DNA from 4 places in the Lysinibacillus sp. ACHW1.5 genome. Region 2 is predicted to be linked to each of the others. Evidence: riboswitches for the same ligand, from Rfam matches in the RefSeq annotation. Region 2 holds a riboswitch; each other region holds the start of a gene.
The links. A riboswitch is a leader RNA that binds a small molecule or an ion and turns the genes downstream of it on or off. The one in region 2 is predicted to bind thiamine pyrophosphate.

Region 1: another riboswitch for thiamine pyrophosphate. It lies ahead of thiM (hydroxyethylthiazole kinase); the one in region 2 lies ahead of thiC (phosphomethylpyrimidine synthase ThiC).
Region 3: another riboswitch for thiamine pyrophosphate. It lies ahead of thiW (energy coupling factor transporter S component ThiW); the one in region 2 lies ahead of thiC (phosphomethylpyrimidine synthase ThiC).
Region 4: another riboswitch for thiamine pyrophosphate. It lies ahead of L6W14_RS11460 (ABC transporter substrate-binding protein); the one in region 2 lies ahead of thiC (phosphomethylpyrimidine synthase ThiC).

Annotation. Positions count from the first base shown of each region.
Region 1 is NZ_CP091777.1:3,377,500-3,379,706, reverse strand. It holds gene thiD (bifunctional hydroxymethylpyrimidine kinase/phosphomethylpyrimidine kinase) at 1-534, opposite strand, end outside; gene thiM (hydroxyethylthiazole kinase) at 522-1,289, opposite strand; TPP riboswitch at 1,373-1,470, opposite strand; gene mbcS (acyl-CoA synthetase MbcS) at 1,661-2,207, shown strand, end outside.
Region 2 is NZ_CP091777.1:235,691-237,897, reverse strand. It holds gene thiC (phosphomethylpyrimidine synthase ThiC) at 1-1,297, opposite strand, end outside; TPP riboswitch at 1,437-1,551, opposite strand; gene L6W14_RS01120 (AEC family transporter) at 1,612-2,207, opposite strand, start outside.
Region 3 is NZ_CP091777.1:829,062-831,268, forward strand. It holds gene L6W14_RS03790 (VWA domain-containing protein) at 1-622, shown strand, start outside; gene thiW (energy coupling factor transporter S component ThiW) at 810-1,310, opposite strand; TPP riboswitch at 1,405-1,512, opposite strand; gene L6W14_RS03800 (MFS transporter) at 1,579-2,207, opposite strand, start outside.
Region 4 is NZ_CP091777.1:2,319,901-2,322,107, forward strand. It holds gene L6W14_RS11460 (ABC transporter substrate-binding protein) at 1-992, opposite strand, end outside; TPP riboswitch at 1,145-1,255, opposite strand; gene parC (DNA topoisomerase IV subunit A) at 1,364-2,207, opposite strand, start outside.

The DNA of each region.
Region 1 (2,207 bases), 1.4 Mb from region 2:
ATCTGCTAAATGACCACCTTTAATGATGACACATTGTACACCTAGCTGTAACAAGCTTTGAGCTACTTCTTTCATATCTTCAAAATGATGAATAGATCTCCCAGTAAGTGTCTCTGCCTCGGGTATATTGGGCGTAACAACCGTAGCAAGTGGTAATAAAGTTGAGCGTAAGGCATCGATAGCTTCTGGCTGTAATAGGCTTTCCCCACCTTTTGCAATCATCACTGGATCAACAATCAGTGGAATGTTTAGCTCCCTGATCTTGTGTGCAATTGCTGTGATAATTTCTGAGGAATAAAGCATTCCTGTTTTAATCGCAGCGATTGGAAAATCTTCTACTAAGGCTTCTAATTGTTTTTTTATAAAGGAAACGTCAATCGGGCAAACACCTGTTACACCCAAAGTATTTTGAGCAGTTAGAGCAGTAATAACAGAAGTACCAAACACTTCTAATTCCTGAAATGTTTTTAAATCAGCCTGTATACCCGCGCCACCACCACTATCTGAGCCAGCGATTGTTGTTACAATATGCATGAAGCTGCACCATCCTTTGATAAGCGATGTATAGCATTGAGTAAGGCTATTTGAAAATCACCAATGTCTGCAGTAAATGCGGATGCCAGTACACCTGCTTTTTTATAGTAAGTAAGTGTTTCTGTTAATTGTTGGTAAGGATTATGGCTTACACTATAGGCTGCGCCACAAATTGCGCTAAGTAAACAACCTGTACCCGTTACTTCCGTCATTTGTGGATGACCACCAGCAATCCATTGGCTATGCTTGCCATCAGTTATAAAATCGTGTTCTCCTGTGACAATAACAATGCATTGATAGCGTTGAGCCAATGATGTGGCTTCTAATTCCATAGCGATAGTGCCATGACCACTATCGACACCTTTTTGTTGCCAATTTACACCAGCTATTGCTGCTAGCTCGCCGAGATTACAGCGAATCACCGCAAATTGTATGTTTTCCAGTAAGTATCTTACGGTTTCCTTACGATAAGTTGTGGCTCCAACTCCGACAGGATCTAAAATAACAGGAATACCAAGTTTATTGGCTTTTTCGCCTGCTAATAACATGGCACTTTTTGTGCGATCATTAAGTGTTCCAATATTAATTAATAATGCTTGAGCAATGGCCACCATCTCCTCTACCTCTTGGCAGTCATCGGCCATTACTGGTGAAGCACCTATCGCTAATAAACCATTTGCTTGAAAATTTGCCACTACATAATTGGTAATACAATGGATAAGTGGTTGCTGTTGACGAATTGTTTGAAAAATCATTGTAGTCCTCCTTTAGGGATGGACGTAAGCATGCAAAAAAGGCTCTTTTTGTGTAAAAATGCACGAAAAGAGCCTTTCATCTGAAAACGATGTTTATTGCTCCCTACGTCAGTATTAACTAACAGGTTCAAAGGGTCAGGTTTTACCTTCTCAACTCTTACGAGTCCCCCTGCAATCTTGCTTTTAGTTGACCAAAATGTACCATACTTTTCAGTTGTATTCAATAGCAAGTTTTCCTATAGATAAAATGTGACCGATGCCATATAGGAGAGTATGATAGTTGTCATGACTTTACCGAAATTAAGCACAAACCATTGAAAATGCTGAAAAAAGAGTCTTATAATGTGTCATAACAAAAGGGGGCAATTGCCATGAAAAGACAAGATTTAGTTGCACCAGAATGGTATAACATAGTAGAGGAAATTGAAAAATATGCTCAGGATGCAACCAAAAATGCTTTAATTATTTATGAGGAAAACCAAGACATCCAATGTATTACATATGCACATTTATTGGAAAAAGCGAATCAAGCAGCACATGTATTCACTAAGCAAGGTTTAAAGAAAGGTGATGTCATTTTAGTGATGGTACCACGTTCAGTGGAAGCATATATAGTGTATATTGCTGCATTGAAAGCGGGTTTAACGATTATTCCAAGTTCTGAGATGTTAAGAACAAAGGATATTGAGTATCGAATTCATCATGCAAATGCTAAAGCAGTTATTGCATTCGAACCCTATATTGAACAGTTCGATAAAGTTGGAAATTTACAAGACATACTGCAATTTGTCATAGGGAATGCACATGAACCTTGGCAGAACATACTTGAAAAAATGAATAATCAACCTACAACCTACATAAATCCTATCCCAACAAAAAGTACAGACCATGCATTTTTAGCCTATACAAGCGGAACAA
Region 2 (2,207 bases):
AACCTGGAGCAATATCTGTTGTGAGTGGTCCTAATGTATAGAAGGGCGCTTCCTTACAAGCCTCTAATTGCTTGTCCATATTTTCTTTAATCAGATGCATTGGTACATGACCTGGTCCTTCAACCATCACCTGAACATCATGCTGCCAAGCAATTTGTGTTAGCTCACCTAGTGTTTCAAGCTCTGCAAATTGTGCCTCATCATTGGCATCTGCAATTGAGCCTGGGCGTAAACCATCACCTAAGGAAAAAGCAACATCATAGGCTTTCATAATTTCACAGATTTCCTCAAAGTGTGTATACAGGAAGTTCTCTTGATGATGATATAAACACCACTGAGCCATGATAGAGCCCCCTCGTGATACAATGCCTGTTACACGATTTGCTGTAAGCGGTACATAGCGTAAAAGGACACCTGCATGAATAGTGAAATAATCCACACCCTGCTCAGCTTGCTCGATGAGGGTATCACGATAAACCTCCCACGTTAAATCCTCTGCTACACCATTTACCTTTTCTAAAGCCTGATAAATTGGCACTGTTCCCACTGGTACTGCAGCATTTCGAATAATCCATTCTCTCGTTGTATGAATATGTTTACCAGTCGATAAATCCATAATATTATCTGCGCCCCATCGAGTTGCCCAGGTCATTTTCTCAACTTCTTCTGCAATGGAAGAAGATACAGCAGAATTCCCGATATTCGCATTGATCTTTACATGAAAATTACGCCCAATAATCATTGGCTCTGCCTCAGGGTGATTAATATTAGAAGGCATTATAGCACGCCCAGCTGCAATTTCTGAACGTACAAATTCAGGATCCATATTTTCACGAATCGCTACAAACTCCATTTCATGGGTTATAATTCCCTTTCGTGCATAGTGAAGCTGTGTCACATTTTTACCTTTTTTAGCACGCAAAGGCTTTCTCGCCAACTCAGGAAAGACATTTTCTTGAATACGCGGGTCATCAACATGACGAAAGCCATTATCCTCAGGTTTAATGGAGCGTCCCTCATATGCTTCTACATCCCCTCGCTCTTGAATCCATGCATTTCGTAAGGCAGGTAAACCTTTCGTAATATCTACTTGGTAGGCTGGATCTGTATAGGGCCCACTTGTATCATATACTCGAATAGGAGCATTTTCTTCATTTCCAAAGCTGCCTGTTGTCGGACTTAATGCAATTTCTCGCATAGGTACTAGAATATCTGGGCGTGATCCTTCCACATATACTTTTTTGCTTCCTTCAAAGCTAGACATAATGGTAATATTCTTTTCACTTATTGCTGACATGAGCTACTTCTCTCCCTTAAATATATTTTGATACAAGGACCGAATCTAGCTCACCCAACAATCCAAAAAATAAAGGCCGAATCCAAAATAATTATTTGGATCCGGCCACGAATGTAAAGGTCTATTGATTGCATACTCTGCAATAGCTTCTTAACTTTCCCACGCTGGTATGAGCCAGATCAGGTCCAAAGGGTCAAGAAACTTCGTAGCGTTTCCCTCTCAGCCTGACTCATCAGACTCCCCTAGTTAATACTATTTAGTTTGATGCTAGTGTAGCAGATAATACTAAGAGATGGAAGTTATTTTTTATCTTACTAGGTAAATAATATTTCCGCAAAATAGATCACAATGGTTACAGTTATACAGCTTACAATGGTTGAAAATAAAACAGCTTGCGCGGCTGTTGCTGATTCTACATCATATTCCAATGCTAGACTAGAACTATTACGAGATGTTGGAAAGGCACTAGCTATAAACAGTGATTGTGCGACGACTCCATCTAATCCCAATATATAAATAATGGCTAATGCAACAGAAGGTCCAATAATTAATCGCGTAAAACAGCTGATAAAGACGGTTTTATTAAACATTGATTTCATCTCTAGTTGTGATAATTGCGCGCCTAATGTAATTAAGGCCACAGCAATAAATCCATCTGCCACATGTTCTACTGGTATTTTGATAAACTGTGGAATACCAATATCAAAATAATTCATAGCTGCACCTATAATCAGCGCATGAATAATAGGCATTTTTAAAAAATCCTTAATGATTATCATACCTGACTTTGTAGAAGAAATTAAATTGTATAAACCATATGTATACGTAGTCATATTTTGAAAGATTACGAGCATGACCTGAATGGCTACCCCAATAGGTTGCGTGGCAAATATCATTTGAGCCACTGGAA
Region 3 (2,207 bases), 590 kb from region 2:
ATGGCAGAATTGGGGAGCATTTTGGCAAACACTTATTTCTCAGATGCTACCAAGCTACAATGATGTAGCCTATGATGTAAGATTGGAAGCAGATGGTTCCTTTATGATTACAGACCCTACAAATGAAGCTGCATTTTTAGATATTGTAGCGGTAAATGAGGCAGGGGAGGAGCTAGAAACACAACTTGAAACCATTTCCGCAACCCAAGTTCGAGCTGTAGTACAAGCTGAACCTGGATTAATTTTCTTCCGTGTAGCAGATGAAAAGAAGGCCATTTATCAGGCAGGGCTAAGTGTTCCTTATAGTGCTGAATACGAACTACTCCCTGTAAATAACCAACTGATAGAAGAGTTAACTAAACGAACAGGAGGCACTGTTTTAAAGGAACCACAAGATGTTTTCCGTGACTTTACGACAAAAGGAGCAGATCGGCAAAATATTGCCACATGGCTACTCTTAGCAAGTATGCTTCTTTTCTTTATTGATATTACCATAAGACGCTTTGGTTGGAATTTCCTAACGAATGTGAAGAGAAAAGAGCCGCTGGTTGAGGAAAAAACTATACAAGCAGAAGATACAAATGTAGCACAGTTGTTAAAAGGCATGAAAAAACGATCTTAAATAGAGGAAGCAGTGCAAACTCGAATAGTTTTGCACTGCTTTTTTTATGTTGCTTGAAATAGAGAGTTATCCCCTTTGTAGAGAGGGGAAGATGATCTACAAAGTGGACTCTTTGCTCATAAGGAGGAGAAAGGCGCTCCAAATTGGACTGCCCGCAGCTCAATGAATGCTCATAATCCAATACCTCTTAATAAAGAGAAGAATTAAATCTCTTTACGAGCTCTGTTTTACGCAAGCTACTCGCAACCATTACACCTAAAATAGCACCGATCGTACTTGATGTTAAAAAGGCTGGTAGGAAGAAGAATGCTGCTACAGATGTTCCCATGAATAATTTTGCATAAGGGACGGCAATAAGTGAAGCCAGAATGCCCGTTCCGATAACCTCTCCGATACCAGCTAACCACATTTTATTGCTATTTTTATAGGCAAGAGCAGCACAGACCGCACCGATGATACTACCAGGGATAGCTAGTAGAGAGCCTGTTCCAGTAAGGATACGAATGATGGCAGTGACAAAGGCAACTATAACAGTTGGTACAGGCCCAAGTATAATGGCTCCTATCACATTAATCGCATGCTGAACGGGGTAAGCACGTGCGATGCCTGTTGGGATGGATACGAAAGTAGAGCCTGCAACAGCAACGGCTACTAATAAAGCCATGACTGTTAATTTACGAATTGACATAAAGTTCACTCCTTTTGGTAAAGTTCGTGAGGAAAAATAAAAAGGCCACCCCCTTTAAACAATAGGAAGCGGCCTTGCGTGTATATAGTGACAACAGCAAGTAGCGCCACTTCCCTCCGCTAGTGTGAACTAGATCAGGTTCAAAGGGTCCGTATATTACCATATACGTCTCAGCCTTTTAAAGACTCCCCTAGTGGTTAAAATCATTCAATTTTGTGAATCAACAATAATGTACCATACTGCTAAAAATAGTCAATGATTTTTCAGACTATTTTGTATCGGGATGCATTAAATGAGGTGCTTTTTTCACTGTCCAGATGAGCGCAAGGAAGAAACAGGCTAATAATATGATAGAACCGAAAATATATGGGCTATTCATATTCCAGTCAAATAATAAACCTGCCAAAGCGGGTCCAATCATATTTCCGAGGCTCATATAGGCATTATTCAAGCCCGCAGCAAATCCCTGCTCTTTCTCTGCAAGCTTTGAGATGAGTGTATTAACAGCTGGACGAATTAATGTCGTTGCTGTAGAGAAAATTGTTGCTACAACTAAAATAAGGGCAAAGCCAGAAACAAATAATATTAAGAAAATAGCAACGGATGCAATAAATAAATTTACTAGTACTACTTTCATTTCACCATAACGATTGAACAGTGGTGTAATAATAAACATTTGTACTACTACTCCAAAAGCACCACCAACAACTAATATAATCGCTATATCTACAGGTGTGTAATTAAACTTTTCTGTCACAAATAATGACAATGTCGTTTGGAAATTTGCAATTCCAAACGAGAACACCAGCATAATTATGAGCATAACAAAATAAGGCATATGTATGGAACGAGCCATTTGCTTCGCCAGATTGTCTTGCTTTTGTTTCTGTTGCGCAG
Region 4 (2,207 bases), 2.1 Mb from region 2:
TTGGCCTCCTTTTTAGGTAAGAAATCATTAGTAAAGGCTTTTTTCGCATCAAATTCGCCCTCTAGTACTTGATTGCTTGACATCCATTTCGCATAATTTTCCCACACAGAAAGCTTTTGCTCTCCCCATTGCTTGGCATCATCCTGGTATTTATCAGCCAGCCATTCCTGACTTTTATGCACTAACGTTTTATCTAAATCAGGGGCCGCTTCGATTAAAATATCAGCCGCTTCACTTGGGTTTTTAATTGCGTATTCATAGCCCTTCGATGCGGCTGCCACAAAGGCTTTGACTACATCGGGGTTGTCCTGTATCATTTTTTCATTTGTAGCTAAAACCGGCGTATAATAATCCAATTGATCACTATAGTCTGTAAGATATAGCATATTAATCTTTTCCCCACGCAGCTCAGCCTCAATACCAGTCCATGCATAATAAATCCAAGCAAAATCTATATCTTTTTCCATCATTGTGAAGAAATCTAAATCCCCTGCATTGACGATATCTAGCTTATTAATATCTGCCTTTTCTTTTTGCATGAGTGATTGTAAAACGGCTTGCTCTAATGGCGCGCCCCAACCACCATAGGTTTTACCTTCAAAATCCTTTGGCGATGTAATGCCCTTCGAAGCAATAGAAGCAAAGCCAGATGTATTATGCTGTATAATTGCTGCGATGGAGACCAGCGGCACACCCTGTACTCGTGCCTGTGTTATGCCTTCCTGATAGCTCACGCCAAAATCCGCCTTTCCAGAAGCAACAAGCTGATCTGCGCCCGCCTCGCCAGGCATAATAATATCAACATCTAAGCCCTGTTCCTCAAAATAACCGAGTTTTTTTGCAGCATATAGTCCTGTATGATTTGTATTCGGCGTCCAATCCAGTACCACAGACACCTTTTTCAGCTTGTCAGCAGCCTGCTTGTCATCCTTGTCACTACAGCCTACTAATGTCAATAGTGCTGCCAATAAAATAAAAAACCATTTTTTCATGCGAAAGCCTCCCAGTTTGTAATATGAAAGTGTTCATGCATGAATGTTGTCACCAGAAGAAAGCGTATACAATGTTGGCAAGCTGTTGCTTGAAAACATAAAAAACGCCTAGGATTCCTCCCAGACGTATTGCAATCAATCTTCAAAACTTTGCTTTTTGATTAGATGTTCCCTACGCTGGTACGAGCCAAATCAGGTTCAAAGGGTCAGCGTCTACCGGACACAATCTCAGCTAGCAATTACTAGCCCCCCTACATTCTTTCGCTATGAACTTTTCGATGATTATTATACCCATAGTTTCACTTAAATGACAAGGTGCTATTTTTGAATAGAGCTTAAAGCCCAGCGCTCCTAAGAGGCTGGGCATGCTTTTAGCTTGGTTTCTGTTCTTTTTTGGCTGTTACAACATGAGAAATTGCTCCATCTGTTGCAATATCCACTTTAAATGAACCATTGGAATGTCGATCCGCACGAGACAATGCTTGTACGTCAATCATCTCTTGAACACCTTTTTCAGTTTCAATCACAACCTGCTCCTCGTCTGTTGCTTGAACAACTGCCACAATTCGGTGAGGGTTTGCTTTTAACTCTGTTAATACTTTTAGTCCACGTTTTGCACGACTTGCTACTTCAACTTCAGCAACATTCATTTTCTTCACGGCCCCACGCTGTGTCACAATCACTACATAGTTGGTAACATCAGGCTGTAACACATTGACTCCAACTAAGGCTTCTCCATCTTTTAGTGTGATCCCTTTCACACCGCCTGTTTTCACACCTGTAACTGGTAACTCCTCCATAGGGAAACGAATCGCATAGGCTGTATCCGTTGTGAGCATCAGCTCCACGTCATCTGTTACAAATGATGCATAGATCATCGCATCACCAGCCTTGACGTTCATCGTTTTAATTGGCTTTGAATAACGTGTTACCGCATAGTCTGCGAGTGGTGAGCGCTTAATTTGGCCATCTTTTGTGGCTGTGAAGACATACGTATTTGGCTGGTCAAAGGTTTCGAAGCCATAAACCGCAATAATGGATTCATCTTCCCCTGTTGGCACAATACTTGAAATATGCTGGCCGAGATCCTTCCAGCGTATATCAGGCAGCTCATGAACAGGCTGATAAATATAATTGCCTCGATTTGTGAACAGCAATAGATGGTGCTGTGTATTTAAGTTTGCTTCATACAATAAATAATCTGAATCCTTCATG